One region of the Afipia sp. MLSD5-FHT05B12 genome, then DNA from elsewhere that is predicted to be linked to it. Evidence: riboswitches for the same ligand, from Rfam matches in the RefSeq annotation. Region 1 holds a riboswitch; the other holds the start of a gene.
The links. A riboswitch is a leader RNA that binds a small molecule or an ion and turns the genes downstream of it on or off. The one in region 1 is predicted to bind S-adenosylmethionine.
Positions count from the first base shown of each region.

Region 2: linked by a shared signal. The riboswitch ahead of metX (homoserine O-acetyltransferase MetX) and the one ahead of AC1Q6J_RS08345 (O-succinylhomoserine sulfhydrylase) in region 1 are both predicted to bind S-adenosylmethionine.

Region 1 covers NZ_JBXAFS010000004.1:258,843-273,642, reverse strand. The annotation lists gene AC1Q6J_RS08385 (helix-turn-helix transcriptional regulator) at 1-388, shown strand, start outside; gene AC1Q6J_RS08380 (VOC family protein) at 411-770, shown strand; gene AC1Q6J_RS08375 (SRPBCC family protein) at 799-1,194, shown strand; gene AC1Q6J_RS08370 (EAL domain-containing protein) at 1,454-2,662, shown strand; gene AC1Q6J_RS08365 (MATE family efflux transporter) at 2,669-4,102, opposite strand; gene AC1Q6J_RS08360 (acyl-CoA dehydrogenase family protein) at 4,217-5,980, opposite strand; gene gcvA (transcriptional regulator GcvA) at 6,133-7,026, shown strand; gene AC1Q6J_RS08350 (2'-deoxycytidine 5'-triphosphate deaminase) at 7,038-8,144, opposite strand; SAM riboswitch at 8,246-8,325, shown strand; gene AC1Q6J_RS08345 (O-succinylhomoserine sulfhydrylase) at 8,397-9,614, shown strand; gene AC1Q6J_RS08340 (PhzF family phenazine biosynthesis protein) at 9,639-10,478, shown strand; gene AC1Q6J_RS08335 (SGNH/GDSL hydrolase family protein) at 10,486-11,385, opposite strand; gene AC1Q6J_RS08330 (SGNH/GDSL hydrolase family protein) at 11,385-12,152, opposite strand; gene AC1Q6J_RS08325 (OpgC domain-containing protein) at 12,149-13,369, opposite strand; gene apaG (Co2+/Mg2+ efflux protein ApaG) at 13,632-14,024, shown strand.
Region 2 covers NZ_JBXAFS010000011.1:99,623-114,422, forward strand. The annotation lists gene AC1Q6J_RS15505 (YdcF family protein) at 117-752, shown strand; gene AC1Q6J_RS15510 (lysophospholipid acyltransferase family protein) at 793-1,569, shown strand; gene AC1Q6J_RS15515 (gamma-glutamylcyclotransferase) at 1,579-2,163, opposite strand; gene AC1Q6J_RS15520 (DUF2125 domain-containing protein) at 2,356-3,483, shown strand; gene AC1Q6J_RS15525 (prephenate/arogenate dehydrogenase family protein) at 3,746-4,690, opposite strand; gene hisC (histidinol-phosphate transaminase) at 4,687-5,781, opposite strand; gene AC1Q6J_RS15535 (chorismate mutase) at 5,804-6,643, opposite strand; SAM riboswitch at 6,848-6,927, shown strand; gene metX (homoserine O-acetyltransferase MetX) at 7,018-8,217, shown strand; gene metW (methionine biosynthesis protein MetW) at 8,228-8,887, shown strand; gene AC1Q6J_RS15550 (TIGR02594 family protein) at 9,075-9,692, shown strand; gene AC1Q6J_RS15555 (MOSC domain-containing protein) at 9,676-10,458, opposite strand; gene clpB (ATP-dependent chaperone ClpB) at 10,678-13,311, shown strand; gene AC1Q6J_RS15565 (Vgb family protein) at 13,508-14,800, opposite strand, start outside.

The sequences.
Region 1 (14,800 bases):
ATCGCCCGCCACCGCGCGCGACCGCCGCCGCGCCGTCGAAAGCGCGCTATGGATCGATGCCCATGCCGACGAAGCAGTCGATCTGGAAACAACTGCAAAGGCTGCCGGCGTCAGCTCATTCCATTTCCTGCGGATGTTCTCGAATGTGCTCGGGGTGACGCCGCATCAGTATCTGGTGCGCGCGCGGCTGCGTCACGCCGCAAGACTGCTGGCCGACGATGCGAGATCGATCACATCGATCGCATTCGACGTCGGGTTCGGCGACCTGTCGAATTTTGTGAGGACCTTCCACCGGGCCGCCGGCGTCTCGCCACGGCGGTTCCGCGACGCGGCGCGCGGCGACCGCAAGATTTTCCAAGAACGGCTCAAGGCCGTGACCGTAGGGTAGTCTCCATCACAGGGAGACCACCATGTACGATCATATCGGACTGAAAGTCAGAAACCTCGACGCCAGCATCAAGTTCTACACCGCCGCGCTCGCACCGCTCGGCCACGTTCTCTGCTCACGCGACGGCAGCGGCGCAGGGTTCGGACCGAAGAATGCACCGGCGCTCTGGCTGCATCTGTCGGAAGAGCCCGAAGGAGCCGGCGCACATGTCGCATTCCGCGCGGCCAGCCACGACGCCATCAAGGCGTTCCACGCCGCGGGACTCAAGGCCGGCGGACGCGACAACGGCGGCGCCGGGCCGCGCGCGGATTACAGCCCGACATACTACGCCGCGTTTCTGATTGATCCCGACGGCAACAATGTCGAGGCCGTATGCGCATGATGCCTCGACCGGCGCGGAGGAAATGAACATGGCATCCATCCAGAAAGAGTTTGTGATCGCATCATCCGCGGATGACGTCTGGGATGCAGTGCGTGACTTCGGAGCAGTCCACACCCGGCTTGCACCCGGCTTTGTCACCAACGCGGTTATGGACGGCGACTCCCGGCTCGTGACATTTTCAAACGGCACGAGCGCGCGCGAAATTCTGGTCGATTGCGACGACGCGAAACGGCGTCTCGTCTATGCAATCGTCAGCGAACGGATCAGACAACACAGTGCTTCGGTGCAGATTTACGAAGATGGCGACAAGCGCAGCAAATTTGTCTGGACCGTGGACGTTTTGCCGAACGAAATCGCGCCATACATCAGCGGACAAATGGATCTGTCGATCGCGGCGATGAAGAAAACGCTCGAAAACGGCTAGTCATCCGATCGAACACGTCGTCCATCATGGCATCGGCGCCCTTCACGATAATCACGCTGCATTTCCTGAGTGCAGCGTGATCAAGCTCACATCAAACGGCGCTTGATGCGAACAGAACTTCATAAAACACCGCGTAAATTTGAATCTTTCTCGCGCCTTTAACCTTACCGAATTATACAAGTGGACGGTTCAACAATTCCACATTTGCGACCGCTCCATGACGCTAAGACTTCCGTCTCTGGGGACACGGAGGTGATGCATGAGGGGTTTCAGGCCCGCGGAATTGGATACGGTCGCGACATTCGGCCAGCGCAAGATGACACCGCGCGTTTGCATCGTCGACGCGAAGAGACACATCCGCACATTTCTCGCGGAGGCTCTTGAAGAGCTGGGCTTCGTTGCCTCCGAATGCGCCAGCGCCGACGAACTGCCTTTGCTGCTGGACCTGCATGCGCCCGACCTCATCCTTCTCGGAATTCCGAATGATGGCGTTCAGGCGGGGCATATCCTGAAAACCCTCATCGACAAGAAATTCGACGGCCGGGTGCTGCTGATCGGTCCAAAGGAGTCGATCGTCGTGAGTGCGCTCCGCCAGCTCGGGGAGGAACTCGGGATTGCGATGTTACCGCCGCTTGCCACACCGTTCAGCGCGGATGGCTTGCGGGCCAGTGTCGTCACGCTGCTTCCGCAACAAGCGCCGCCGAGTCCTCCTGTCGATGTCGCGGAGGCGCTGAAGGCGGGCTGGCTGGAGCTGTGGTATCAACAAAAAATCGACGCACATACGCTCGCGCCGCGCGGCGCCGAGGCGCTGATCCGCATGCGTCACCCGTCATGGGGCGTGGTGCCTCCGGCATCATTTATCCCCGACGATCGAGATCCCCAGTTCAGGGGACTGTCCGAATTCGTGGTCAGCCGCGCGCTGGAGGACTGGCATTATTTCGTGGATCAGCATGGCCCTGTCGACATCTCCATCAATCTGCCGATCAGCTTTCTCGAAGACCCCGCGTCGGTCAGCAATCTCTGCCGCCAGATTCCGGATCATCCCGCGTTCGGAGGATTGATCGTGGAGGTGAAGGGTTTCGAGATCATCCAGAACCTCGATCTGGCGATCGATGTCGCCAAGCGCCTGCGTTTCCACAACATCGCAATATCGATCGACGATCTTGGGGCCGACTGGCCGTTGCTCACGGAATTGAAGAGTTTTCCGTTCGTCGAAATCAAGGTCGATCGGGAGTTCGTCACCGGCTCCGCGGACAACCGCCTCAAGCAGACCGTCTGCCGCCGCATTCTCGAACTTGCAGATCGGCACGGCGCGCGCACCGTCGCCAAGGGCGTGGAGACCCGTTCCGATCTGGTCGCAACCCACGAGATGGGATTCGATCTCGCCCAGGGCTATCTGTTCGGCAAACCTGCCAATGCGAAGAAATTTGCCCGCGCCTCGCTCGCACGTCCGACCGTCCTCGCGTGACGATCCTCATCCAGCCTTGCTGGCCGCATCTCTCGCTCCCCAGTTCGTGAAACGAACTGCGGCAGCGGCGAGGATACCCAGCAGAATCATGGACACCGCTGCCAGCCAGAAGAAGTGCGTGCTGACCGCACCATACGACATCAGCCACCAACCGCCCGCCATGACGAATGCAAGCCGCGCCGTCTGTGCAAGCACCGGCCCGATCACGCGCGCGGCGCCCTGCGAGGAGAAATAAAGCGAAATCGCGAGGCCGACGAAGGCCAGGAAAGGCCCGACGATGGAGAGATACTCACGGCTCGCAGCCCGCACGGCGGCGTTGTCGGTAAAGATGTTCACCCAGATATCCGGATAAAGGGCGAAGAAGCCGCCGAAGAAACCGACCGCCGCGAACGATACGCCGCCGGCCGTCCAGGCAATCCGCCGGGCCCGGGCGATACGGCCTGCGCCGATCGCCATGCCGATCATCGGCACCGATGCAATGCCGACAGCGAACGCCAGCGACGTCAGCATGAATTCGAGCCGCGCGCCGATCCCGTAACCCGCGAGAACCTCGGTTCCGAAATTCGCCAGCAGATGCGTGAAGATCGTCACCGTCAGCACGATCTGCAACGGTGAAAAGCAGGAGATGGCTCCCACCTGCAAGATGTCATAGAACATGGCGCGCTGAAACCGGAAGTCCCTGAAATTCAGCTTCACGCGGCTGCGGCCGGACAGCAGATACCACGCCATGATCGCCGCCCCGATCGAGAACGCCATCAGCGTGCCGGCAGCAACGCCGCGCATGCCGAACTGCGGCACAGGTCCGAAACCAAGACCGAGTACGCCGCCGAACAAAACCTGAAAGAACGCCGAGTTGAGAATGATCGCCGACGGCAGCTTCATGTTGCCGGTCCCGCGCAACAGCGCCGCCAGCGTGTTCATGACCCATGGTAGCACCGCGCCGCCGAAGAAGATCTGCGAGTAACCGATAGCCTCATTCAGAACACGGCCCCGGCCTCCGAGGGCGGCAAACAGAGACGGCCCGAAGATCAGCATGCCGATCATGAAGGTCAGGCCGAAGCAAATTCCGATCATCAATGCATGCACGGCAAGCGCGGATGCGCGATCGGCATCGTTGGCGCCCAGCGCGCGCGCAATTGCGGATGCGACGCCGCCGCCCATCGCACCCCCCGACATGGTCATCATCAGAATGACGAACGGAAACACCAGCGCCATCGCGGCCAGCGGCTCGACGCCAAGGCGGCCGATATAGGATGTCTCGGCGATCGCGACGCAGGTGCCGGCGGTCAATGCGACGACGTTGGGAGCAGCCAGTTTCAACAACGTCGAAAGAATCGGGCCATCAAGCAGCGGATTTCTGAAGGGGCCTTTGACAGCAGGCAGCGGCGGTTTCTCATCCGCCTGCACCACAGGAATTTCGGCAGCTCCCAGCTCGGACATGCACTCCCCGGCGTGGCGGTCTCATTCATATCAGCCGCCTCCGCCGACCCTTACCATCAAACCGCTGACCCGCGATGCGCGCCTTGCGCATGGCGCCCAGTCACCGGCTCGGAGTCAGGCCGAACCGAGTATCCCGGCGGCATCCGCCATCGACATGGGCCTGTCGCCGAGCAGCCTCTCGGCAACCGCACCATCACGTTCGCCCGGCAAAACCGCGAACGGGTCTTGGGCCGTCAGGCGGTGATCGACCACGAGCTTTGAGAGCAGCAGTCTGCGCGCGTCACCACGCAGGGCATGAATCCGGCTGCCCTCCCAGGCGAACGTCACCGCGCTGGCGACGTGATAGAGCGTGCTGGTGGCACGGCGAGCCTCGGCTTCGTTCTCGGAGTGCCCGGCCACCTCGCGGGCGAAGCCGATCGCCTTGTCCGTCAGGTTATGAAGACGGTCGCGCCAGCCCTGCGGAATGCCCGGCGCATCGTCAATCCGCGCATGGAGATCGGCGCCGAGCGCCGCTTCGGCACCGTGCCGGCCGACTGCGCGCTTCAGCGTGTCAAGGGCAACGATATTGCCGGTGCCTTCCCAGATCGAACCGAGATGCGCGTCGCGCAGCAGCCGCGGCGTCGCGAACTCTTCGATGTAACCGATGCCGCCGCGCATCTCCATCGCTTCGCCGCATACCTTGCGCGCATCGCGCGTGGCGCGATATTTCAGCGTCGGTGTCAGCACGCGGAGCAATGCGGCGGCATCCTGGCTGCCTGCCTCGGCGCGGTCCAGTGCATCGGCCGTGACGAAGCTCATCGACACCGCCTGTTCGGTCGCCAGCATGATCTTCATCAACTGCCGCCGCGCCAGCGGCATATCGACAATGCGGCGACCGAACACCACGCGATTGTTGGCGACCGTATTGGCATCGTGGTGCGCGCGGCGCATCAATGCGGCGGACTTCACACCATTGGACAGCCGCGACCAGTTGACCATTTCGGCCATCTGCACAAAGCCGCGATCGAGACGGCCCACAGCATAAGCAATCGCGCCCTCAAGTTTGATCTCGCCGGACGCCATTGAGCGGGTGCCGAGTTTATCCTTGAGGCGCACAATGCGGTAATGGTTCGGCGAGCCATCATCGAGTTCACGCGGCATCAGGAACAGGCCGACGCCCTGCGTCCCGCCGACCGCGCCTTCCGGCCGCGCCAGCAGCATCACCATCTTGGCGTCGGCGTTCGAGCAGAACCATTTCTCGCCGTGCAGCCGCCAGTGATTGCCTTCCTGCACGGCAATGGTGGTCAGCTTGCCGACATCGGAGCCGCCTTCTTTTTCCGTCATGAACTGCCCGCCTTGTGTGAGCTTCGTCATGTCGGTCTGGGTCAGGCCGTCGAGATATTTTGCTTTCAGCGCGTCGTCGCCAAAGCGCGACAGCAGCCGCGCCGCGCCGTCGGTGACGTTGATCGGACAGCCAAGCCCGAACTCGGCCTGATTGAACAGGAACGTGAAGGCGTGTTTGGCGACGGCCGGATAGGTGTCCGCCCAGCCGAGAATGCCCTTGCGATGTGACATCGCATGAATGCCGAACTCGCCGTAAGCCGTGCGTTCAAGCTCGCGATAGGCGGGATGATATTCGATCCATTGCCGGTCATTGCCGAAGCGGTCGCGCTGATGCAGCACCGGACCATGCTTGTCGGCGAGGCGCGCGCATTCATCGAGATGACCGCCGGCGAGCGAGCCGAGCCGGTCCAGATGCGGCTCGATGTGCTGAAACAGCGCGGCGGGAAGATGGATGCGCAACAGATCGGCAAGGATCGGATCCGCGCGATAGAAATTTTGGCCCGTGGTGTCCGGCGCAATGAGCTGAGCAGCGCCCGGCGTGAGCGGCAGGTTCATGAGCGATCCTCTCCAGCGTTTCTGCTTTCACGCGGGACGATCGCCAGCGGCGGTCGTCGTCCCGTTCCGGCGCAAGGTTGAGAGCTTTTCGGTGGCGTGGCAAACGAGATTTCGGTAAGCTTCGATTGATAATTTCTCAATTGGGGTCCGCCATGACCCGGCGACTGCCGCCTCTTTCCAGCCTGCCGGTGTTCGAAGCCGCTGCCCGACGGATGAGTTTTCTGCACGCGGCAGACGAGTTGGGCGTGACGCCCGGCGCAGTGAGCCGGCAGATCCAGAACCTCGAAAGCCATCTTGGAACGCCGCTGTTCAGGCGGGCCAACAGGACGGTGGAACTGACCGCCGAAGGGCGCGCCTACATGCAGGACATCCAGAGCGCGCTGGAGAAAATCTCAACCGCGACGGAGCGGGCGCGGATACCGGGCCGCCGGCGGCCGCTCGCCATCTGCGCCTATCCAAGCTTTGCGATTCGCTGGCTGATCCCGCGCTGGCGCAGCTTTCATGACCAGCATCCCGAAATCGACATCCAGCTCACAACATCGCTCGACAGCGCCGACTTCAGCCGCGATCCGTTCGATGCCGCGGTGATGGTCGGCAACGGCCGCTGGCCGGGTCTTGCATCAATGAAGTTGTGCCCGATCACGGTGTTTCCGATCTGTAGCCCGGCGCGGCTGAAGGGACACGTGCCGCTGAAACATCCGCGCGATCTCGCCCATCATCAGCTCATTCACGCCACATCGCGGCCCGAGGACTGGCCGCGCTGGCTGGAAGAAGCCGGAGCCAAAGGCGTCGACGGCACGCGCGGCATCACGTTCGAGAACCAGACGCTCGCCTTCCAGGCCGCGCTGGACGATATCGGCGTCGCGATGGGCATCGAGACGCTGGTGGTGGATGAACTGGCGCAGGGCCGTCTCGTGCAGCCGTTCAGGCACGTCCGGCAGACCCGGAATTCGTTCTATCTGGTCTATCCGAAAGCGAAGGCCGGCAATCCGCAGCTTGCGGCGTTTCTGGAGTGGCTTGGGCGCAAGACGCCAGATGCTCGCTAATCCGATCCACGTCAGGTGCGGAAATGCTTCGAGAGCTTCAGGCCCTGGCCCTGATAGTTCGACGCGATACGCTGGCCATACAACGCATCGGGGCGCGACAGCATCCTTTCGTACACAAGGCGGCCGACGATCTGGCCATGTTCGAGAATGAACGGCACTTCGCGCGAGCGCACTTCCAGCACCGCGCGCGAGCCCTGTCCGCCCGCACCCGCATAGCCGAAGCCGGGATCGAAGAAGCCCGCATAATGGACGCGGAATTCTCCGACCAGCGGATCGAACGGCACCATCTCAGCGGCGAAGTCCGGCGGCACCTGCACCGCTTCCTTCGAGGCGAGAATATAGAACTCGCCGGGATCGAGGATCAGGCTGCGATCCGGCCGCGCGCGGATCGGCTCCCAGAATTCTCCCACCGTGTATCCTGCGCGGCGATCGACATCGACCACGCCGGTGTGGCGCTTGGCGCGGTAGCCGACAAATCCGTCGGAGCCTTCGCCGGACAGATCGACGCTCAAGGCCACACCGCCGGCGAGATCGGTCTCGTCGCTGTCGACCAGCCGCTCGGCCGCGTGCAGCGCGTGCAACTCATCGCTGTCGAGCAGCGCATGACCGGTGCGGAACCGGATCTGCGACAGCCGCGATCCTTCGCGCAACAGCACTGGAAATGTCTTGGGACTGATCTCCGCATAGAGCGGACCGTGATAACCGGCGGCAATCATGTCGAAGCGGCGTGTGCCGTCGGCGATCACGCGGGTGAAAACATCAAGGCGGCCGGTGGAGCTCTTCGGATTCGCGGCGGCCTGAATCATCGGCGGCAGCGCGAGGCTTTCCAGCAGCGGCACGATATAGACGCAGTTGGTTTCCAGCACCGCGCCATCGGACAGATCAATCTCGTGCAGCTTCAGTTCGTCGATGCGCTGCGCCACCGTTATGTCCGGCCCCGGCAAGAAGCTCGCGCGCACGCGATAGGCAATCGCACCGAGACGCAGGTCAAGACTGGCCGGCTGAATCTGGCTTTCAACGAACGGATATTCCGGCAGGATCAGGCCGGCATCGGCCATTGCCGCGATCATGCGGTCGGGCAGAATTCCTGTCGCGTCGGGTGGCAGGGGGAAAGGCACCTTTTCTGTCCTCGTTTAGCTGCCCGGATATGCAGAAAGTCAGCAAATATCGGTTATCCGATGGGGTGCTTGACGGAAAGAGCGTGCGGGATTAAGGCTAGGACTTATCCCGTGGTCATTTGAGCCGGCCGGCTTGCAGCCACGTTAAATAACTCGCTAAACAGGCCGGGGACAGTGTGATCCCGGCTTGTGGAAAGATTTTCCAGGCCGGTTTTTTTGTGTCCACCGCAAGGTGGCCACGATGGAGTACACATGTCCGAGACCAAAACGCCCGCAGCCAAGCAGCTGTCCCCGACCCGCAATTATCGCCCCGAAACCCGCCTCGTGCATTCCGGCACGCTGCGTTCGCAGTACGGCGAAACCTCCGAAGCGCTGTTCCTGACGCAGGGGTTCATCTACGACACCGCCGAACAGTGCGAAGCGCGCTTCACCGGCGCAGATCCCGGCTTCCTGTATTCACGATTCTCGAATCCGACGGTGTCGATGTTCGAGCAGCGCATGATCGAACTCGAAGGCGCCGAGGCCGCGCGCGCCACCGCGACCGGCATGGCTGCGGTCACCACCGCGATCCTCGCTCCGCTCAAGGCCGGCGATCACGTGGTCGCGGCGAAAGCGCTGTTCGGTTCCTGCCGTTATGTGGTGGAGGATCTGCTGCCGCGCTACGGCATCGAGTCCACGCTGGTGGACGGCCATGACCTCGACCAGTGGCAAAAGGCGATGCGTCCGAACACCAAATCGTGCTTCCTCGAAAGCCCGACCAATCCGACCCTCGACGTTGTCGATATCGGCGCCGTCGCCGAGATCGCGCATCGCGGTGGCGCGCGGCTGATCGTGGACAACGTGTTCGCGACCCCGATCTGGCAGAGCCCGCTGACGCTCGGCGCCGACGTTGTGGTTTATTCGGCGACCAAGCACATCGACGGTCAGGGCCGCTGCCTCGGCGGCATCATCCTGTCGTCGGAGGCTTTCATCCAGGAGCACATTCATACGTTCCTGCGCCAGACAGGGCCTGCGATGTCGCCGTTCAACGCATGGGTGCTGCTGAAAGGGCTTGAGACGCTGAGCATCCGGGTCAAGGCACAAACCGAAAGCGCGGCCGCCATCGCCGATGCGCTGGCGAAGCATCCGAAAATCTCGCGGCTGATCTATCCTGGCCGGGCCGATCATCCGCAAGCCGCCATCGTCAAGAAGCAGATGCGCGCCGGCTCGACGCTGATCGGCTTCGAGGTCAAGGGCGGCAAGGCCGCGGCGTTCCGCACGCTGAATGCGCTGAAGCTGGCGCGGATCTCCAACAACCTCGGCGACTCGAAGAGCATCGTCACCCATCCGGCGACCACGACGCATCAGCGCTTGACGCCGGAGGCGCGCGCCGAACTCGGCATCAGCGAAGGCTTCATCCGCTTCTCGGCGGGGCTGGAGCATCAGGACGACCTGATCGAGGATCTGACGGCCGCGCTGGAGAAGGCGTGAAGGCAGAAGCGAGCTGGAAATTTCATGAGTACATTTTCGTTCCAGCAGGTCGATGTCTTCACCGGCAAACGGCTCAAGGGTAATCCGCTTGCCGTGGTCATTGGCGCCGACGGGCTTTCCGACGACGCCATGGCTGGGCTCGCGAACTGGACGAACCTGAGCGAAACCACCTTTCTTCTGAAACCGACGACGGCAGAGGCTGACTATCGCCTGCGGATCTTTACGCCATCAGGCGAACTGCCGTTTGCCGGTCATCCGACATTGGGCAGTTGCCATGTCTGGCTGAGCCTCGGAAATGCCGCCAAGCAGGCCCACGTCGTTCAGGAATGCGGTGCAGGCCTTATCAAAATCAGACGCGACGGGAACAGGCTGGCATTTGCCGCGCCTCCTCTGCGCCGGACCGGCAATGTCGAAAGCGATATTCTCGATCAGATCGCCCGCGGCCTGCAGGTTCGCCGGGACGCCATCACGGCATCGCAGTGGATCGACAACGGCCCCGGCTGGGTGGCGGTGATGCTGACGTCGCGAACGGAGATCCTGTCGCTGACGCCGGACTACCCGGCCCTTGGGAATCTGAAGCTTGGCGTGGTCGCGCCTTGGGACCCTTCGCGCGACGGTAAGGATGCCTCTTTCGAGGTTCGCGCGTTCGTATCCAACCGCTCGACCGAAGACCCCGTCACAGGCAGCCTGAATGCCGGTCTCGCGCAATGGCTGATGTCCGCAGGACTTGCACCCGCTGCATATGTCGCGAGCCAGGGTACCGTGCTTGGGCGAGAGGGCCGCATTTATGTCACGCGCGACGGTGACGATATCTGGATCGGCGGCGAGACGCAGACATGCATCGAAGGCAAGCTGACGATCTAACGCAACCCTACATCGGCCGAAAAGTCATCACGTTGCTCGGGATGTTGACCCCGGCCTTCACCTGCCCCACCGACTTGATGATGGTGTCGCCAAGCAACTGGGCGAAGCACGCGTAGCCCCAGTCGTTCATGTGCAGGCCGTCGCCGATCACGAACTTGTCGAACGGCATCTTCTCGTCCTCGTGCCACTGCCGCATGACTTCGAAGCGCGGAAACACCGAGACGTTCTTGAGCTTGGCGACGTCGCCGAGCAGTTTCACCATCTTGCTGGCATTCTCGGTTTTTGCAGCAACGGCTGGAACATATTGCGGATCGATCAGCACGACATCGATGCCACGGGCCTGAAGGCGCGCGATGCCGTCCTCCACCAGCTCAGCCGTCGCCGCGATATCGCTGGCGCTGCCCTTGACGACGGCATTGGTGCCGAGCTGCCAGATCACAAGATCCGGATCTGCGTCGAGAACGGCGACATCGAACCGCTTCATCATTTCGGGCGCATCCTGTCCGCCCATGCCGCGATTGATGACACTGATGTCGGCGGTGGGAAATTTGCGGCGCAACTGATCGGCAAGGCGGCTGGGATAGTTATAGGCGGCCGACGTGCCGTAACCGACCGTGGTCGACGAACCAAACGCGACGATGGTCACCGGCTCATCCGCCGCGATCCGCCGCGCAACGCGCGGCAGCGAACCCGGAACGTCCTTCACTCCCTTGGCGGGCAGGCAAGGCACGCGGGTCAGAATATCGCCCGCCCCTCTTGCGACGCTCCTCGCCGTCTCAATGGCTTTGGTCCCGAGTCCCTTCGGCTGCGCTTGAGATGTCTGCGCCAACACCGGGGAGACGGACGGCGATCCGCACATCATTGCCCCCGCCATGGCTGCAATCGCCAAACGACCGTAAAAATTCATCAACGTTGAATCCTGAGCTCCGCCGGATTAATGTGCGACGCCTCGACGATCATCGCCGACAGCGACCGGCCGATGCAGTCATGAACCAGTTTCGCCATTCCAAATCCATGCACCGGCCCGAACAAATCGAAATCACCGGCCTCGCTCCAGTGCCGCATGATCGAGAAGCGATCGAACACCGGAATTTCGTGCTCCTGCGCGACCACCCGCATCGTATCGTTATACGGCGTGACCGAGAGCATCGTTTCCATACGTGGGTTGTATTGAAGATTGATCAAGAGCACATCGGCGCCGGCCTTCTGCAAGGCGCCGATGCCGCCATCCAGCGCTGCGCGAAAATCGTCGGTGTCGATTGACCGGATCGCATCGACGGTCCCCGTCTGCCAGATCACGAGATCCGGCTTCTGGTCCTGCGGAAGCTTTTCGATCAGTTGGCCAAACCCGGCGGCCGCCTCCGCGGCAGTCTTCTTGGGCCGAAGATCGGTCCGGACATTAACGGTCACGCCAGCGAGGTTCTCGCGCAAGGTCGCCTCGAGCCGGGCTGGATAGGACGCGCTCGCCCCGTCAGCGCCGGCCAGAGCCGAAGAGCCGCTGCCGATCACGAGGATGTCCAGCCGTTTCCTGGTCTTGATCGCATCCGCGACTTTCGGAAATGCGCTCTCGGTCGTCAGGAGGTAAGCCGGCACGACGCAACCGGGGCTCTCCGCACGCGACGGAGAAACAGCCAGGAGACCCATCACCATCCCTGCAACCAGCAGCGCTTTCATGATCCGCCTCCCGCGAGATCGGCGTCGCTTTCCGCGCCTTTCGCGCGTTTGTCGGTTTTGCCTGCCTCGATCTTGTACCACGAAAACAGCCATGCGGCGGCTGACATGATGACAATCCCTGCGACGCTGACGAAGAAATGCATCCACGCTCCGCCGGACACTTCGGCGAGGACAAAGTGGCCCGCGAACGCCAGGAAGACGCCGAGGCAAAAAATTTCCAGCGAGTGCTGACCGCATCGGATGACCGGGCGCAGCCACGGCGATTTCAGACCCGGCCAGCTCGCCGGGATAAAGCGCACCGTGATCGCCGCGAGTGCGAGGAAATGGGCAAAACGCAGCACGTCGAGATCGGTCTTGTTGATCGGGTACATCCAGCTTTCCAGCCAGCGCGGCATGAAGGTGTTGAGTTGCGGCACATGCCAGGTCAGCGTCACACAGAACGCAAACGCAAGATAGGCGATACAAAGCCAGAGCGTAATCCGTGACGACAGAATACGGGCCATACGCTTCGCGCCGCCCAGCGCGCACCACGCCCCGAACACAAAGAGCAACTGCCAGGCGAACGGATTGAAGAACCACGTCCCGTTCGGATAGGCCGGGAGAGTAAGATCGAACTCCCATGTGACGGCATAGAGCAGGACCGACAATGCCAGAGCGAGGTCAGCCTTGCGCTGCATCAGCCAGATGATCCCCGGCAGGAAGATCATGAGCACGATGTAAAGCGGCAAGACGTCCATATTGACGGGCCGGAATTTCAGCAGCAGTGCCTGAACGATCGTAACGTCGGGCTGCTTGAGAAAATCGAGGATCCCCATTTCTTCCGCATAGAGCGGGTTATCGAACCGCGACGCGATGTAGGAGATTTCCGCGAGGTAGATCGTGAACAGGAAAACGTGCGCCACATAGATTTGCCAGACGCGCTTGAAGATGCGCGCGCTCGCCACCACGAAGCCGCGATCGAGCATCGCGCGGCTGTAGACGAACGCCGCCGTGTATCCCGAGATGAAAATGAAGATCTCGGTGGCATCGCTGAAACCGTAGTTGCGGATCGTGAACCAGGTCAGGATATTCGGCGGCAGATGGTCGATGAAGATCAGCCACAGCGCAATGCCGCGAAACAGATCGAGGCGCAGTTCGCGTTCGCCCGCGGCAGCCACGGCCTTCGCAGGCGCCTTCGCAACAGCCTGATCGGTCGTCTGGGTGGTCACGAGCGTCATTCCGGTCGAGTCCGTTTCAGTCGGTTCCGTCAGGAAGCCGGCAGCTCATGCCTGATCCTACGGAAGATCAAAGCGGCCCGCAAATTGCAAGCATTCCATTGGACAGGCGTCTGGAAGAATGCTGGATGGCAACGATGTTGAAACAATGATCGGCGCGACTTCGTATCCTGGACAGGCCGCCGCACCCATCAAGATCGAGTATTGGTGCCTACGCAAGGGATGAGAGGTCTGCTATCCTGTGACCCGAATGTGGACGGACACCATGTATCGCGCCGTGACCCGCCAGATTGAAGTGATCGTCGAGCCGAGCTTCCTGCCCGAGCGCTCGTCGGCCGAAGATGGCCATTTTTTCTGGGCCTACACGATCGCCATCGTCAATTCGGGGAATGAGACCGTGCAGCTCAAGACACGCCACTGGATCATCACCGACGGGGCCGGCCGCAGCCAGGAAGTCCGCGGCGAGGGTGTGGTCGGCGAACAGCCGGTGCTCGAGCCGGGCGAGCGGTTCGAATACACCAGCGGAGTGCCGCTTCAGACACCATCCGGATTCATGACCGGCAGCTACCAGATGGTGACCGAAAGCGGCGAACCGTTCGACATCGATATCCCGGCTTTCTCGCTCGACAGTCCAAGCTACAAGCGGACGCTGAACTAGAAGCGGATTTGGCATTCGCGCCACCGTGGATATCTCCGCGAAGGCGGAGACCCATAACCACAAGCCCGGTGATGACGATCGTGGCTAGTGCGATAGCGTGCGGGTCCGGCTTCGCGATTTTTCTCCATGTCGTCCCCGCGAAAGCGGGGACCCATACTCCCTGAGTCTTCGATGCTGTCGCGATAGCGGGTCAACTCTTTCTTTGGTTCTTACTGAGGACGGTGGTTATGGGTCCCCGCTTTCGCGAGGACGACATTGAAGGTGTTGAGATGTCTCGCGTTATCTCGAATTCAGATTCAATTTTCAAACAGCCACTTTCAAATATTTCAAACAGCCACGCATAATTGCTCTCGCGCCACGCGCGAGGTGAGCCTTTAGTCCGGCCCCCTGACGAGGGGCATGGAGCGCCGCGAGGCGCAAATGTGTTGTCTCGCTTCCTCTTGCGATGAGGAAGCGCATCGCCTCACGGCGCTCCACAGTCAGGTTTGCGCAGTCTGCGCAAGCTTGACTGCTATTTGGCGGCGATTTTGGGCGAGGGGAGCGTTCTTCCGGGACAGGACGAGCGCTTTCACGCCCCGATCCGGCGGCTTTCGCCGCGTTCGTGCCTGTCCGCGTCCAGCCACTGAAGGCAGAGCCACGTAGTTGGCCCGGACGCTGACCCCAGCCTCCCGGACGACACGGGTGCGAACCGTGCGCGCAGGCGCCGCATCCTGCTCCGCTTCACAAGCGCCCTCGAGAAGCGCCCCTCACGAACGGGACGCGATGAACTTAAGCGC
Region 2 (14,800 bases), on a different contig from region 1:
ATAGACTGGAACCTGCGCAACAACGTGATCTGCGCCTGAGCGAGTTGAGATTGCCCGAGACCACACACCACCGCGATGCCACGCCGACGCACGGGCGCTTGCGCCATCGTGTTGTGATGCTTGCTGTTGCCGGAATCCTTCTTTTTATCGGGCTGGGCTTCGTCGATTTCCTGTCGCGGGTGCCGCCCGCCGAAGAAAAGCCGTCGCGCAATGCCGACGGCATCGTGGTCCTCACCGGCGGTTCGTCGCGGGTCTCCGACGCGCTGGAATTGCTGTCGGTGGGATACGGCCGCCGGCTGCTGATCTCCGGGGTGCATCCGACCAACGGCTACAGCGACATCCAGCGCACGCTGCCCGACAGCCAGCGTCTGCTCACCTGCTGCGTCGATCTGGACCGGTCAGCGGTCAATACCCGCAGCAATGCGACGGAGACGCGGCGCTGGGCGGTTGAGCGCGGTTTTCGCTCCCTGATCGTGGTGACATCGAACTATCATATGCCGCGCGCGATCGTCGAACTGTCCCACGCCATGCCGGACATCGAACTGGTTCCGTTTGCCGTGGTCGGCGACAAATGGCGCGAAGAGCCGTGGTGGACGAGTGGCGCTGCCTTGCGGCTCCTGCTATCGGAATACGCCAAGTATCTTTTTGCGCAGACGCGGGTCGCTTTCGGCGGCGTGGGGCAGGGCGGCATGCCGGAGGCCGGTGCGCTGAATCCGTCACCCTCAAAGCCGCACACCGTGTCTGCTAACTAGCTGTCAGCTTCTGATATTTGCACTCTGGGCGGGTTTGTCGATGGTTTCGGTTTTTTTGCGTTCGCTGCTCTACAATATCGTTTTCTATCTGAACCTTGTCTTCTGGGTGCTGCTCGGCCTTCCGACCTATGCGATGCCGCGCTGGGGTATCGTCTGGATCGCAACCAACTGGGGCAAGACGAGCATCTGGTGGATGCGGATCATCTGCAACACGAAGGTGGAGTATCGCGGCCTCGATAAGATCCCGAAAGGCCCGCTGATCGCCGCATCGAAACATCAGTCGGCCTGGGAAACCTTCGCGCTGCTGCAATTCTTCGATCAGCCGCTTTATATCCTGAAACGCGAGCTGCTCTGGCTTCCGTTGTTCGGCTGGTATCTCAGCAAGGCCGGTATGATCGGCGTCAATCGCAAAGCCGGCGGACGCACATTGATCGACATCACCAGGCGCGCCGCCCAGGAAATCCGGCGCGGCCGCCAGCTTCTGATTTTTCCCGAGGGAACGCGGCGCGCCGTCGGCGCACAGCCGGACTACAAGAACGGCGTCAGTTTGATTTATGGCGAGGCCGGTGTGCCCTGCATTCCCGTCGCGCTCAATTCCGGATTGTTCTGGCCGCGCCGGACCTTCCTGCGTTACCCCGGCACGCTCGTGATCGAGTTTCTTGATCCAATTCCGCCGGGTCTCAAACGGCACGACTTCACCGCGCGCCTGCAAGCCGCGATCGAAGAGGCGACCGATCGGCTGGTGAAGGCGGGGCGCGAGGAGCAGGTCCGCTTGATCGGGTTTTCCGCGCCGGTCGCCGCGTCCGTCCGATCCTGAAGGTATCGATCAGGTGTGGCGATGCAGGGCGCCTTCGCCGTGGAGCATCGCCGCGAGACGATGCAGCGGCGCGTCGCGAACGCCCTGCGCTTCCAGCGCGGTCACCGTCGCGATGACATATTCGTCATTCGGCCCATAGGCGCCGTGACCTTGCCGCACCAGTTTTAGCTGCTCGTCCATGGTCAGCCGTCCGGCATATTGATCGTGGCTGCGGTCGGCGACATAGGCGAGCGCGCTGACCCTCTGGCGGGCATCGCCCTGAAGCCAGACGGAACGAATGACCTCGCGATAGACGCCGGTGACCTGCTCGCGCTCGCGCAGATAAGAGACGGTTGATTTTCTGTCGGCCGCGGCCACCCGGAACGCGACGCCCTGACAGGCGCCTCCGCGATCGAGGCCGAGCACCAGGCCCGGCTTTTCCGGCGTGCCGCGATGGACCATCGAGTAGATACAGAGCGAACGGTGCTCGCCGATCAGCCGCGCCGGCTTCTGCTCAAGGAAGGCGAAGCCCGGCTTCCAGATCAGCGATCCATAGCCGAACACCCACAGGTCGCCCTCGGGAAACTCGGATTCTGAAAGGATTTTTGCAGCCATGGCGACGTCACCTGATGGATCACGCCTACCAGTCCACCATCGTGCGCGCAACCTGAGGAGCCTCAAGCTTATGGACTTCAAGGCGATTTGCGCGAAAGGTGCATCTTTCAATTGCCTGATTCCGGTGTTCTAGCTCCTGCCATGCCGACATCTCCCATCGCACCTCGCCGCCGTCTCTGGCCCGTTTTCGTAATGCCGGTTCTTGTCCTTGTCGCAGCCGCGGCGTGGAGCGGGTTCTGGTTCTATGCCGCGTCTCATGTCGACGAGAAATTCGATGAATGGCGCACGCGCGAGGCGAAGTCCGGCCGCGCCTACGAGTGCGCCAACCGCTCCGTCGCGGGATTTCCGTTCCGCATGGAGGTTCGCTGCGAAAGTCCGGTGGTGACGCTGACGTCGCAAACCGCCGACCAGACCCAGCTCACCGCACGGCTGAAGGATATTCTGGTCGTCGCGCAGGTTTACGATCCGGCGAAGATCATCGCCGAATTCACCGGACCTGCCACCGTCGCAAGCCGAGGCGAGGCGCCGTCCTTTGTCGCTGGCTGGACCACCGGCCGCGCCAGCGCCTCCGGTCTGCCTACGCCGCAGCGCGTCTCGCTGGTGTTCGACGATCCGGCGCTCGATCGCATGAACGCTTCAGTGCAGACACCTTTGTTGCGCGCCAAGCATCTCGAACTGCACACGCGCCTGCTGGAAGGCTCATTGTCCAACAACCCGGTGGTGGAAACCGCGTTTCAGGTGACGGCGGGAAGCCTGCAAGGATTGCATCCGATTCTCGCCGAGCCGTTCGACGCGGACATCCGCGCGCTGCTGCGCGGCCTGAAGGACTTCGCGCCGAAACCCTGGCCGGAGCGTTTTCGTGAAATTCAGGCCGCCGGCGGCCGCCTCGACTTCACCCAGTCGCGCGTGCAGCAGGGCGAGACCATCGCGGTCGCCGCAGGCTCGCTCGCGCTGACACCGACAGGTTATCTCGACGGCGAACTGACCATGACGGTCGCCGGGCTCGAGCGGGTCGTCTCGCAGCTTGGCATCGACAAGCTCCTGATGGAGGGTGTGCCGCAATCATCTGTCGATCGCATCGCGCCCGGCATCAGCGCGCAGGACGTCAACAAGGTGATCGGCGCGCTCGACCGGATGATTCCGGGCCTCGGCAATGTCGCGCGCAAGAACGCCAATGCCGGCGTGGTCGCCGGCATCAACATGCTCGGTCAGGCCTCGACCCTCGAAGGCAAGCCGGCGCGGGCGTTTCCGCTGAAATTCACCGAGGGCGTGATTTCCATCGGCCCTTTGCGGATCGCGCAGACAGCACCGCTGTTTTAGGCAAGTCAAAACGCCATCTTGGAGGTTGTTTATCGGCCATCACCCCACCCGGCTGACCTTTGGCATAGCCGATGCAAAGCATCGGCGTTCTATTCTAAGAACGGCGGCCAGAGGCCGCCTACGCACCCTCCCCATCGAGGGGAGGGATAGCGCGCGCGGTTGGTCAACGATGCTTTTATCCCTCCCCCTTGTGGGGAGGGTCGGCGCCATAAGCGCGTTTACGCGCGTCTTCGACGCGCTATAGCGCCGGGGTGGGGGTAAATTACTTTTCCGCCGGCTTCGGCAGGTTCGCGTGCTTGCGGCCGAAATCCGGATCGGCGGTTTCCTGGCCGAGATTGACGATGCCGCGGCGGATCGCTCGCGTGCGCGTGAAGTGATCGAACAGCGCCTCGCCGTCGCCGCGGCGGATCGCGCGGGTCAGCTTCGAGAGATCTTCCTGAAACGCGCCGAGCATTTCCAGCACGGCATCCTTGTTGGCGAGAAACACGTCGCGCCACATGGTGGGATCGGATGCGGCGATGCGGGTGAAGTCGCGGAAACCGCCCGCCGAGAATTTCAACACTTCCGCCTGCGTCACATCTTCCAGTTCGTCGGCGGTGCCGACGATGGTGTAGGCGATCAGATGCGGCAGGTGGCTGGTGACGGCGAGCACGAGGTCATGATGATCGGCGGCCATGGTCTCGACATTGGCGCCGAGCGCGCGCCAGAAAACCGCGAGCTTCTCGACAGCGGCCGGATCGGCGTCCGGCGGCGGCGTCAGGATGCACCAGCGATTGATGAACAGTTCGGCGAAGCCTGAATCGGGGCCGGAATGTTCAGTGCCCGCCACCGGATGCGCCGGAATGAAATGCACGGTCTTCGGCAGATGCGCGGACATGTCCCGCAGCACCATGCCCTTGACGGAGCCGACATCGGAGACGATCGCGCCGGGCTTGAGATGCGGCGCAATCTCTTTTGCGACCGGCCCGCAGGCGCCGACCGGGATAGACAATATAACGAGATCAGCGTCCTTAACGGCCTCCGCGTTCGTCTCCACCACGCGATCGACGATGCCGAGGTCCTGCACGCGCGCGCGGGTCGCGGGCGAGCGCGCCGTTGCCACGATCTCGCCTGCAAGCCCCTGGGCGCGCGCCGCACGCGCGATCGAGCCGCCGATCAGGCCGAAGCCAATCAGCGCGATCCGCCCGAACATAGGCGCGACGCTCATTTCTGCCCCATGAATTCGGCAAGCGCCGCGACCACGAGACGGTTGGCTTCCTCGGTACCGACGGTCATGCGCAGCGCATGCGGCAGTTTGTAGTTTTTCAGCGCGCGCAGGATCAGGCCGCGCCTGGTCAGGAACGCGTCTGCATCGTCAGCGGTCTTGCCCTTCGTTTGCGGAAAATGGATCAGGACGAAGTTCGCGACGCTCGGCGTCACCTCAAGCCCGAGCTTGCCGATTTCATCGGTCAGCCAGGTGCGCCACGTGTCGTTGTGCGCGCGGGACCTGTTCTGGTGCTCGGCGTCTTCCAGCGATGCGATCGCCGCGTCCGACGCGGGCGTCGAGACGTTGAACGGGCCGCGAATGCGGTTCACCGCATCGATAATGTTGGCGGGGCCATACATCCAGCCGACACGCAGCGATGCGAGGCCGTGAATCTTCGAGAAGGTGCGCGTCATCACCGTGTTGTCGGTGGTCGCGACCATTTCAATTCCGGCCTCGTAATCGTTTTTCGAAACGTATTCCGAATAGGCCGCATCGATGACCAGCAGCACATGCGGCGGCAATCCGGCGCGCAGCCGCTTGACCTCGTCGAACGGAACATAGGTGCCGGTCGGGTTGTTCGGATTGGCGAGCCACACCATCTTGGTGCGCGGCGTCACCGCGCCGAGGATCGCGTCGACGTCCGCGGTGTAGTTCTTCTCCGGCGCGATCACATTGATGGCGCCGTTGCCCATGGTCGCGATCGGGTAAACCAGAAAGCCGTGGGTGGTGTGGATCGCCTCGTCGCCGGGGCCGAGATAGGTGTGCGCCAGATAGTTCAGCAGTTCATCGGAGCCCGCGCCGCAGATGATGCGGTCGGGATCGAGTCCATAGGTGCGTCCGATGGTTTCGCGCAGCGCGCGCGAGGTGCCTTCCGGGTAATCCTCCAGATGATCGGCGGCGGCCTTGTAGGCGGCAATGGCTTTCGGCGACGGCCCGAGCGGGGTCTCGTTCGCGGACAGCTTGAAGACGCGGCCGGTCAGCCCGGCGCCGCTCTTGCCCGGCGTGTAAGGCGCAATATCGAGAATGCCTGGCTTCGGCACAGGACGGGACATCAACTTGAACTCCGAAAGAAGACTATTTGGACGCAGTGGTCGGCGGCACCGTATAGCGCGTTGCATGGCTCCCGACGAGAGCCGATGAACGCACCGACGCTCCGGCTGCGATCAGCGCAGCGGTGATTTTCTTTAAGCCATCCGGGCCCGGAACCGAGATCAGCAAGGCCGCGCCGTCGGATGCCGTGTCGGGGACGGCGATGATTTCCGAGAACGGCGAAAGTGCCCGCGCCACATCCGCGCTCCAGCCGGAGACGCGAACGCTCCACATCCCGACTTCGGTGACCATGGCGTCGGCAGCGACGCGCGAGACCACGAACACCGGCAGCGCGGCGGGATGATCGGCGCGCTCGACGAACGGCAATCGCGCGATGATCTTCGGCGCGGCTGCGGGCTCCAGCGCGATCCACCATGGCAGACGGCTGCTGACAGCCGAGATCAGCGCGAGATCGCCCTTGGATCTGGCAACGGCTTCGACCGCGGCTTCGGCATTGAAATGCGCGACGAACGGAACGGTGAAACCGAAATGAAACCGCGCCGAATCCCGCATCGCGGATTCGCCGATGGATAGATCCGCATGCACCGAGAACGGCGCCTGCACGTAGGTGAACGTCGAGATGATGACGCGCCAGATGCTCTCGACGGTGTCGAGCGGCAGGATGCCGCGATGACGCTGCACCAGACGGCGCATCATGTCGGCCTCGCGCGCGGGCCGGAACGCCGAGCCGACTTCCTGCGTCTTCTTCACCGAGATCAGGCGATCGATGATGTCGCCGCGCTTCATCAGCAGCTCATGCACCTGCTCATCGATGGAATCGATTTCGCGGCGCAGGTCCTGCAGTGATGGCGGTTGCTTGGTCATCGGTTCAACCTGGGTCCGAACGCTGATTGCGGCGCAAAGGCCGCCTGGAATTCATCGAAAGCGGGGATGTGATGGCCGCATTGATAGGCAGGAGAGCGCCTGAAAGCAAAGAAAACATTGGCAATTCCGGCCTCCAGCCGCGGCAGAAGAGGCATGTGATATCGCGGTGCAGCTTGACGAAAAGGCCGTTCGTGATTAGTAACTTAGCCATTCCGTGGTCATTTGAGCCGGCCGGCTTGCAGCCACGTTAAACAACTCGCTAAACAGGCCGGGGATGTAAGTGATCCCGGCCGAACCTCGTTTCAGGCCGGGTTTTTTGTGGCCTGATTTCCGATGTTGGTCTTTCGTGACCTGCTGAGGAGGCCAGTAGCAAGATGGTTAATGTCAAACCGTTGAAGAGTGATAAGGCGTCTATCGAGCGTGCGCACGAGGCGGATCATCCGTCGTCGCTGGTCGCGCTGTTCGGTGTGGACAAGCCGCTGCGGCTGGATTGCGGCATTGATCTCGCGCCGTTCCAGATTGCCTATCAGGCCTATGGCCAGCTCAATGCCGATCGCTCCAACGCCATTCTGATCTGCCATGCGCTGACCGGGGATCAGCATGTCGCGAACGTGCATCCGGTCACGGGCAAGCCCGGCTGGTGGCAAACGCTGGTCGGCCCCGGCAAGCCGATCGACACCGATCGCTACTATGTCGTCTGCGCCAACGTGATCGGCGGCTGCATGGGGTCGACCGGGCCCGCGTCGACAAATCCGGCGACCGGCAAATTGTGGGGTCTGGATTTCCCCGTCATCACCATTCCCGACATGGTGCGGGCGCAGGCGATGCTGCTCGACCATCTGGGTATCGAGAAACTGTTCGCCGTGGTCGGCGGCTCGATGGGCGGCATGCAGGCGCTGCAATGGACCGCGGCCTATCCGGAGCGCGTGTTCTCCGCGCTGGCGGTGGCGTGCAGCACGCGGCATTCGGCGCAGAACATCGCATTCCACGAACTCGGCCGTCAGGCTGTGATGGCCGATCCGGACTGGCGCGGCGGGCGCTATTTTGAGGATGGCACCCATCCGCACCGCGGGCTTGGCGTTGCGCGCATGGCCGCGCACATCACCTATCTTTCCGACGCGGCGCTGCATCGCAAGTTCGGCCGCCGCTTGCAGGATCGCGAGGTGCCGACGTTCTCGTTCGATGCGGACTTCGAGGTCGAGAGCTATCTGCGTCATCAGGGTTCGTCATTTGTCGAGCGTTTCGACGCCAACAGCTATCTCTATCTGACGCGCGCGATGGATTATTTCGACATCGCCGCCGATCACAACGGCGTGCTGGCGGAAGCCTGGCGCGGCACGCGCACGCGCTTCTGCGTGGTGTCGTTCACCAGCGACTGGCTGTTCCCGACATCGGAGGCGCGCGCGGTCGTGCATGCGCTGAATGCCGGCAGCGCGCGGGTGTCGTTCGCGGAAATCGAGACCGACAGGGGCCACGATGCGTTCCTGCTGGATGTGCCGGAGTTCATCGAGATTTCCCGCGCATTCCTGGAATCGGCTGCGTCGGCGCACGGCCTGACCTCGGCAAGCAGGTAGGAGCGCCAAGATGACAATTCAGGATCAGGCGTTCCGGCCGACCGCGGTTCTTCCCGTCACCGAGAACGGCTATCGCGCCGATCATCTTTTAGTCGCGCAGATGGTCGAGCCCGGCTCGCGGGTGCTCGATGTCGGCTGCGGCGAAGGCGATCTGCTTCGTTTGCTGGAGACGCGCGGTGTTGACGGGCGCGGCATCGAACTGTCGCGCGAGGGCGTCAACCGCTGCGTCGCCAAGGGCCTCGCGGTGGTGCAGGGCGACGCCGACACCGACCTGATCAATTATCCCGACGATGCGTTCGACTACGTGATCCTGTCGCAGACCTTGCAGGCGACACGCCAGCCGCGCGTGGTGCTTGAAAACCTGCTGCGCATCGGCCACCGCGCCATCGTGTCGTTTCCGAATTTCGGCCACTGGAAAATGCGCCTCCAGTTGCTGGTGAAGGGCCAGATGCCGCGCACCGATAATCTGCCGGCGACATGGTACGACACGCCGAACATCCATTTCTGCACCATCAAGGATTTCGTGCAGCTCTGTAACGAGATCAACGTCAAGATGGAGCGGGCCGTCGCGCTCGATCTTTATGGCCGGCCGCTGCGGCTCAATGCGCCGTGGTGGTTCTGGAACATGTTCGGCGAACAGGGTGTCTTCCTGCTCACGCGCCGCGATTAACATTCGCGGTTCCAATGTGGCCGTGTATGTTCGCATTCTCGCCACGAAATGATCGCGCTATCGCCGCGAAATGAATCCGCGAGTGCCTTATCGCGTCTTGCTCTCGTCACATCCTCCCGTTTTTTGCGCTGCGGTATGTCGTTCGCGTGCGAACGATGGGCACAGGGGGTGTCACGAGGACTAATGGATGACTGTATCGCGTAAACTTCGCCTGCCACTTCGAGGCGCCGCGTTGGCGCTGTGTTCGGTGGCAATCGTCGCACTGGCAACTCCGGCTTCGGCGAGGCCGCATCACGGCGCAAGCCGGCACACTCACGCTCACCATTCCAAGCATCATGCCAAGACGCATTACGGCCACCGCACTCGCCATCATGCGCGGCGCGGGCGTTACGCAGCGGCTGCGGAAGCGTCAGCTTCGCAGGGTTTCGGTGGTTTCGGTGGCGGCTTCGGAGGATCGAATGTTGTCGCCGAAGCGCGGCGTTATATCGGCAGCGGAAATCCGACAGGCCGCTCCAGCCTCTGGTGCGCGCGCTTCATGAACATGGTTCTTGAGCGTTCCGGCCACAAAGGCACCGGCTCCGACATGGCGCGTTCGTTCGCGGGCTACGGCCAGCGCATCTCCGGCCCGCAGGTCGGCGCCATCGCGGTGATGTCGCGTGGCCGCCGTGGCGGTCATGTCGGCATCGTCAGCGGCATCGACGCCAAGGGCAATCCGATCGTGATCTCGGGCAACCACGGCCACCGCGTCGCCGAGGCAAGCTATTCGCGCGGGCGCATCTACGCCTACGTCATGCCGTCGAGCTGAGTTCTGTGATTGTATCGCCGGCGGCAATCGTGCCGCCGGTGATCACTTCGGCATAGACGCCGCAATCGGCGTGATCGAACATTTGCATCAGCGCCTGCGGAATGTTCATGTCGCGCTCGGCTGTGACCGGATCGACATTGACGGCGGCACAGCGGACGATCCGCTTGACGACTTTCAGCCGCGCATCGCCGATCGTCAGTTCTTTTCCCAGGAGATCGAACTCCTGCCACGCGGGCCAGCCGCGGACATAGAGATTGCCGCGAAAGCGCAGCGGATGAACCGGCTGTCCGGTGATGGTCTCGATAGCCGATACGCTGGCCAGATTGATGATCGAGACGACCCTGGCGGCGACATCCGAGAAACTGTGGCCGGGAGCTGACAGGATCTTCGGCGGCCCCCTCAGATCGCTTGCGAAATTGTCCGCGAAGAACGTCTCGATGGCCGCGCGGCCTTCGGGCGTTTCGAGGTTGCCGCGCGCGGCTTCAGTGTTGTTGTATCTGATCGTCAGAATGTTGCTCGCATCGTCGAACCGGGTCTGAAGTCCGGCAAGTCGCTCGTTCCGCATCAGCATCAGGAACCGGATTTTCGGATAGTATTTCGGATCGGCGGGATCGAAGCCGATGGGACCGTTCTCGATGGCATAGCGGCGGTCGGCGGGCAGCGTCTCTCCCTTGTGCAAGGCGGCGCTTTGGAGCGATTCCGGCGACAGGCCTTTGACCGGGTAGCGGTAGATGCTGTGAAGGGTGACGGCGTCATGATCTGGCATCGCATAGTCCTATGCGGATTCGCCGTTTCCCGCCACGTCCGCTGAATTTTTAGGTCTGCCTCTTTCGCAGGCGGGCCGGAGTTCCCACATCACGATCGGGCCGGTGCAATGCCGGTCGCCGCCCCGGGTTGAGGAATGTCAATGCCGGCGGCGGAACCCCATTGAAGATGCTAAAATCCGTGCCTTCGGGGCGGACATGGCAGGCTGAGGGAAGTCCGAATGAATATTGAAAAATATACCGACCGTGTGAAGGGATTCATCCAGTCGGCACAGACGTTGGCCATGCGTGAGGGCCACCAGCAATTCACGCCCCTGCATGTTCTCAAAGTGCTTCTCGACGACAGCGAAGGTCTGGCCGGCGGTCTGATCGATCGCTCGGGCGGCAATTCGCGCGCGATCCTGAAAGCCACCGAGGACGTGCTGGCAAAAATGCCGAAAGTGTCGGGCGCGGGAGCGGGGCAGGTCTATCTGGCTCCGGCAACGGCGCGCGCGTTCGACGCCGCCGAGCAGGCGGCCGAGAAAGCCGGTGACAGCTTCGTCACAGTGGAGCGGCTGCTTCAGGCGCTGGCGGCCGACAAGGACAGTGACGCTGGCGGGCTTCTCGCCAAGGGCGGCGTCACGCCGCAGAATCTCAACACCGCGATCAACGCGCTGCGCAAGGGCCGCACCGCCGACAGCGCGTCGGCGGAAAACGCCTACGACGCGCTGAAGAAATATGCCCGCGACCTGACCCAGGCCGCGCGCGACGGCAAGCTCGATCCGGTGATCGGCCGCGACGAGGAAATCCGCCGCACCATCCAGGTTCTGTCACGCCGCACCAAGAACAACCCGGTGCTGATCGGTGAGCCCGGCGTCGGCAAAACCGCCATCGTCGAAGGTCTCGCGCTGCGCATCATCAACGGTGACGTGCCGGAAGGTCTCAAGGACAAGAAGGTGCTGTCGCTCGACATGGGCGCGCTGATTGCCGGAGCGAAATATCGCGGCGAGTTCGAGGAACGGCTGAAGGCGGTGCTCCAGGAAGTGACCAGCTCCGACGGCCAGATCATCCTGTTCATCGACGAGATGCACACGCTGGTCGGCGCCGGAAAAGCCGATGGCGCGATGGATGCGTCCAACCTGCTGAAGCCCGCGCTGGCGCGCGGCGAGCTGCACTGTATCGGCGCGACCACGCTCGATGAGTACCGCAAGCATGTTGAGAAGGACGCTGCGCTCGCCCGCCGCTTCCAGCCGGTGTTCGTCTCTGAGCCCACCGTCGAGGACGCGGTGTCGATCCTGCGCGGCCTGAAAGAGAAGTATGAGCTGCATCACGGTGTCCGCATCACGGATTCCGCGATCGTATCCGCCGCGACGCTGTCGAACCGCTACATCACCGACCGTTTTCTTCCCGACAAGGCGATCGACCTGATCGACGAGGCCGCGGCGCGGCTGAAGATGCAGATCGATTCCAAGCCGGAAGAACTCGATAATATCGACCGCGAGATCGTGCGGCTGAAGATCGAGCAGGAGGCGTTGAAGAAGGAAACGGATTCGGCCTCCAAGGATCGCTTGCAGCGGCTGGAAAAAGAACTGGCCGATCTTGAGGAGAAAGGTGCTGCGCTGACCGCGAAGTGGCAGTCGGAGCGAGACAAGCTGTCCAATGCCCAGAAGGTCAAGAGCGAACTGGAGCAGGCGCGCCAGGAACTCGCCGACGCGCAGCGGCGCGGCGAATTCCAGAAGGCGGGCGAGCTGGCCTATGGCCGGATTCCCGATCTCGAAAAGCGGCTGAAGGCTCTGGAAGACAGCGAGAAGGCCGGCAACCTCGTGCTCGAGGAAGCGGTGACGGCCAGCCATGTCGCGCAGGTCGTGTCGCGCTGGACCGGCATTCCGGTCGACAAGATGCTGGAAGGCGAACGCGAGAAGCTGCTCAAGATGGAGTTGCAGCTTGCCGAGCGTGTGATCGGTCAGGCGGAAGCCGTTGGCGCGGTGTCCACTGCGGTGCGGCGTTCGCGCGCCGGATTGCAGGATCCCAACCGTCCGATCGGCTCGTTCATGTTCCTCGGCCCCACCGGCGTCGGCAAGACCGAACTGACCAAGGCGCTCGCCGAATATCTGTTCGACGACGAGACGGCGCTCGTGCGCATGGACATGTCCGAATACATGGAGAAGCATTCGGTCGCGCGGCTGATCGGCGCGCCTCCGGGCTATGTCGGCTATGACGAGGGCGGCGCGCTGACCGAAGCGGTGCGGCGCAGGCCGTACCAGGTGGTGCTGTTCGACGAGATCGAGAAGGCGCATCCCGACGTGTTCAACGTATTGTTGCAGGTGCTCGACGATGGCCGCCTGACCGATGGTCAGGGCCGCACCGTCGATTTCCGCAACACGCTGATCATCATGACCTCGAATCTTGGTTCGGAGTTCCTGGTGGGGCAGGCAGAAGGCGAGGACACGAGCGCGGTGCGCGATCAGGTCATGGCTATCGTGCGGGCGAGCTTCCGTCCGGAATTCCTCAACCGTGTTGACGAGATCATTCTGTTCCACCGGCTGCAACGGAGCGAGATGGGCCGCATCGTCGATATCCAGATGCGGCGGCTCCTGAAGCTGCTGGCGGATCGCAAGATCACGCTGACGCTGGATGACAAGGCGCGCGATTGGCTCGCGGCGAAGGGATGGGATCCGGCTTACGGAGCGCGTCCTCTCAAGCGTGCGATCCAGCGCGCGTTGCAGGACCCGCTGGCGGAAATGATCCTGTCCGGCCGTGTCCATGACGGTGAAAACGTCGCGGTCTCGGCGAAGGATGCCGGCCTGACCTTCAACGGCCAGTTCGCGAAGATCGATGCCGAGGCGCCGCCGGTGCCGAAGAGCAAGCTGAACTGACAAGAGCAAGCTGAACTGAGCACTTTCCCCTCTCCCCTTGTGGGAGAGGGTGCTGAGCGGCGCAGCCGCGAAGCGGGTGAGGGGTCTCTTTGCACAAGAGACCTACCCCTCACCCGGCTCAGTCTCGCTTCGCTCGATTTCGCCACCCTCTCCCACAAGGGGAGAGGGGAGGGGTAGTGAACAGTCGTTTCCGAAGCTATTTCTTCTTCAGCGCGTAAATCGCGTTCTCGATGTCGGACGAGACGTAGATCGTTCCCGATGCGCCAACACCGACGCCGGTTGGAATGTTCGTGGGCAATGTTCCCGCTGCTCCTGCGAGGCCGATCGGCAGATTGCCGGCGAGTTCGGTGACAGTGCCGGTCTGCGGATCGATGGAAATCACGCGCCTGGCGCCGACTTCCGCGACGATCAGCTTGCCGTCAGGCGCCAGTGCGATTCCTTCCGGGCCTTTCAGATCCTTTGCGACAACGCTCTTCGCACCGCTCGCAAGATCGACCTTCGACACCAGCCCGGCGAAGGCCTCGGTGAGATAAGCCGTGGTGTCATTCGCCGCGACGAGGCCGACAGGACCGGCCAGATCGCCCGCCACGATCTTGCGGTCCTTGCCGTGTTCGCCGCTGGCGCGGACCAGCGATTTGGTGCCGAGTTCGTTGACCAGAATGCTGCCGTCGCCGAGGCGCACAGCGTCGTGCGGTGCCTTGAAGTCATGCAGCATCTCGACGGTCTTTCCGGTCTTGCGGTCGATCAACTGCACCGTGCCGGTGAACCAGCTCGACAGCAGGACAAAATCGCCCTTCGCCGTCGCGCTCATCGGATATTCCAGCGTCACGCCGTCGGCATGCATGCGCGCGGGCTCGCTGACCTTGCCGGTACCGCCGTCCACGGTGCGATAGGCAAAGACGTCGGCGACGTAGACCGTGTCCTTGCCGCCGTCGCTGACGACGCCGATGCCGCCGGGCAGCGAGAGCTGCCCGATGATGACCTGCTTCGCGGTGCCGGTTTCGGGATCGACCTCCTGAATGCCGTTATCGGCCATATTTGACACGAAGATGCGGTCGTTGCCGTCGATCGCGAGGTTGTCGAGCGCGGGTTTGAGCTGGGCCGCGACTTTCTTCGCGCCGGTTTTCGGATCGACCTTCACAAGCTGGCCGAGTGCGGTGTCCACCACCCAGAGATTGCCCTTGGAGTCGAAGTTCACGGCTGCGGGCACCTTGAAGCCTTCGGCCACGACAGCAAGATCGCCCTTGTCGACATCCACCTTCACGATCTGGCCCTTGAACCAGAGCGGCCCGTAAAGCAGGCCGTCGGGGCCGAACTCGAAGCCGTTCAGGCCGCCCATCTTCTCCATGATCTTGCGCGGCGGCTTCGCGCCCTCGACGTCGATTTCGTAAAGCGCGTCGCCGAGGAAAACCTGCGTGGCGTAAAGCCGGCCGTCCTTGCGGAACGCCAGCGAATTGATTCCCGGCAGGCCGGAGGCGAGTTTCCGGAT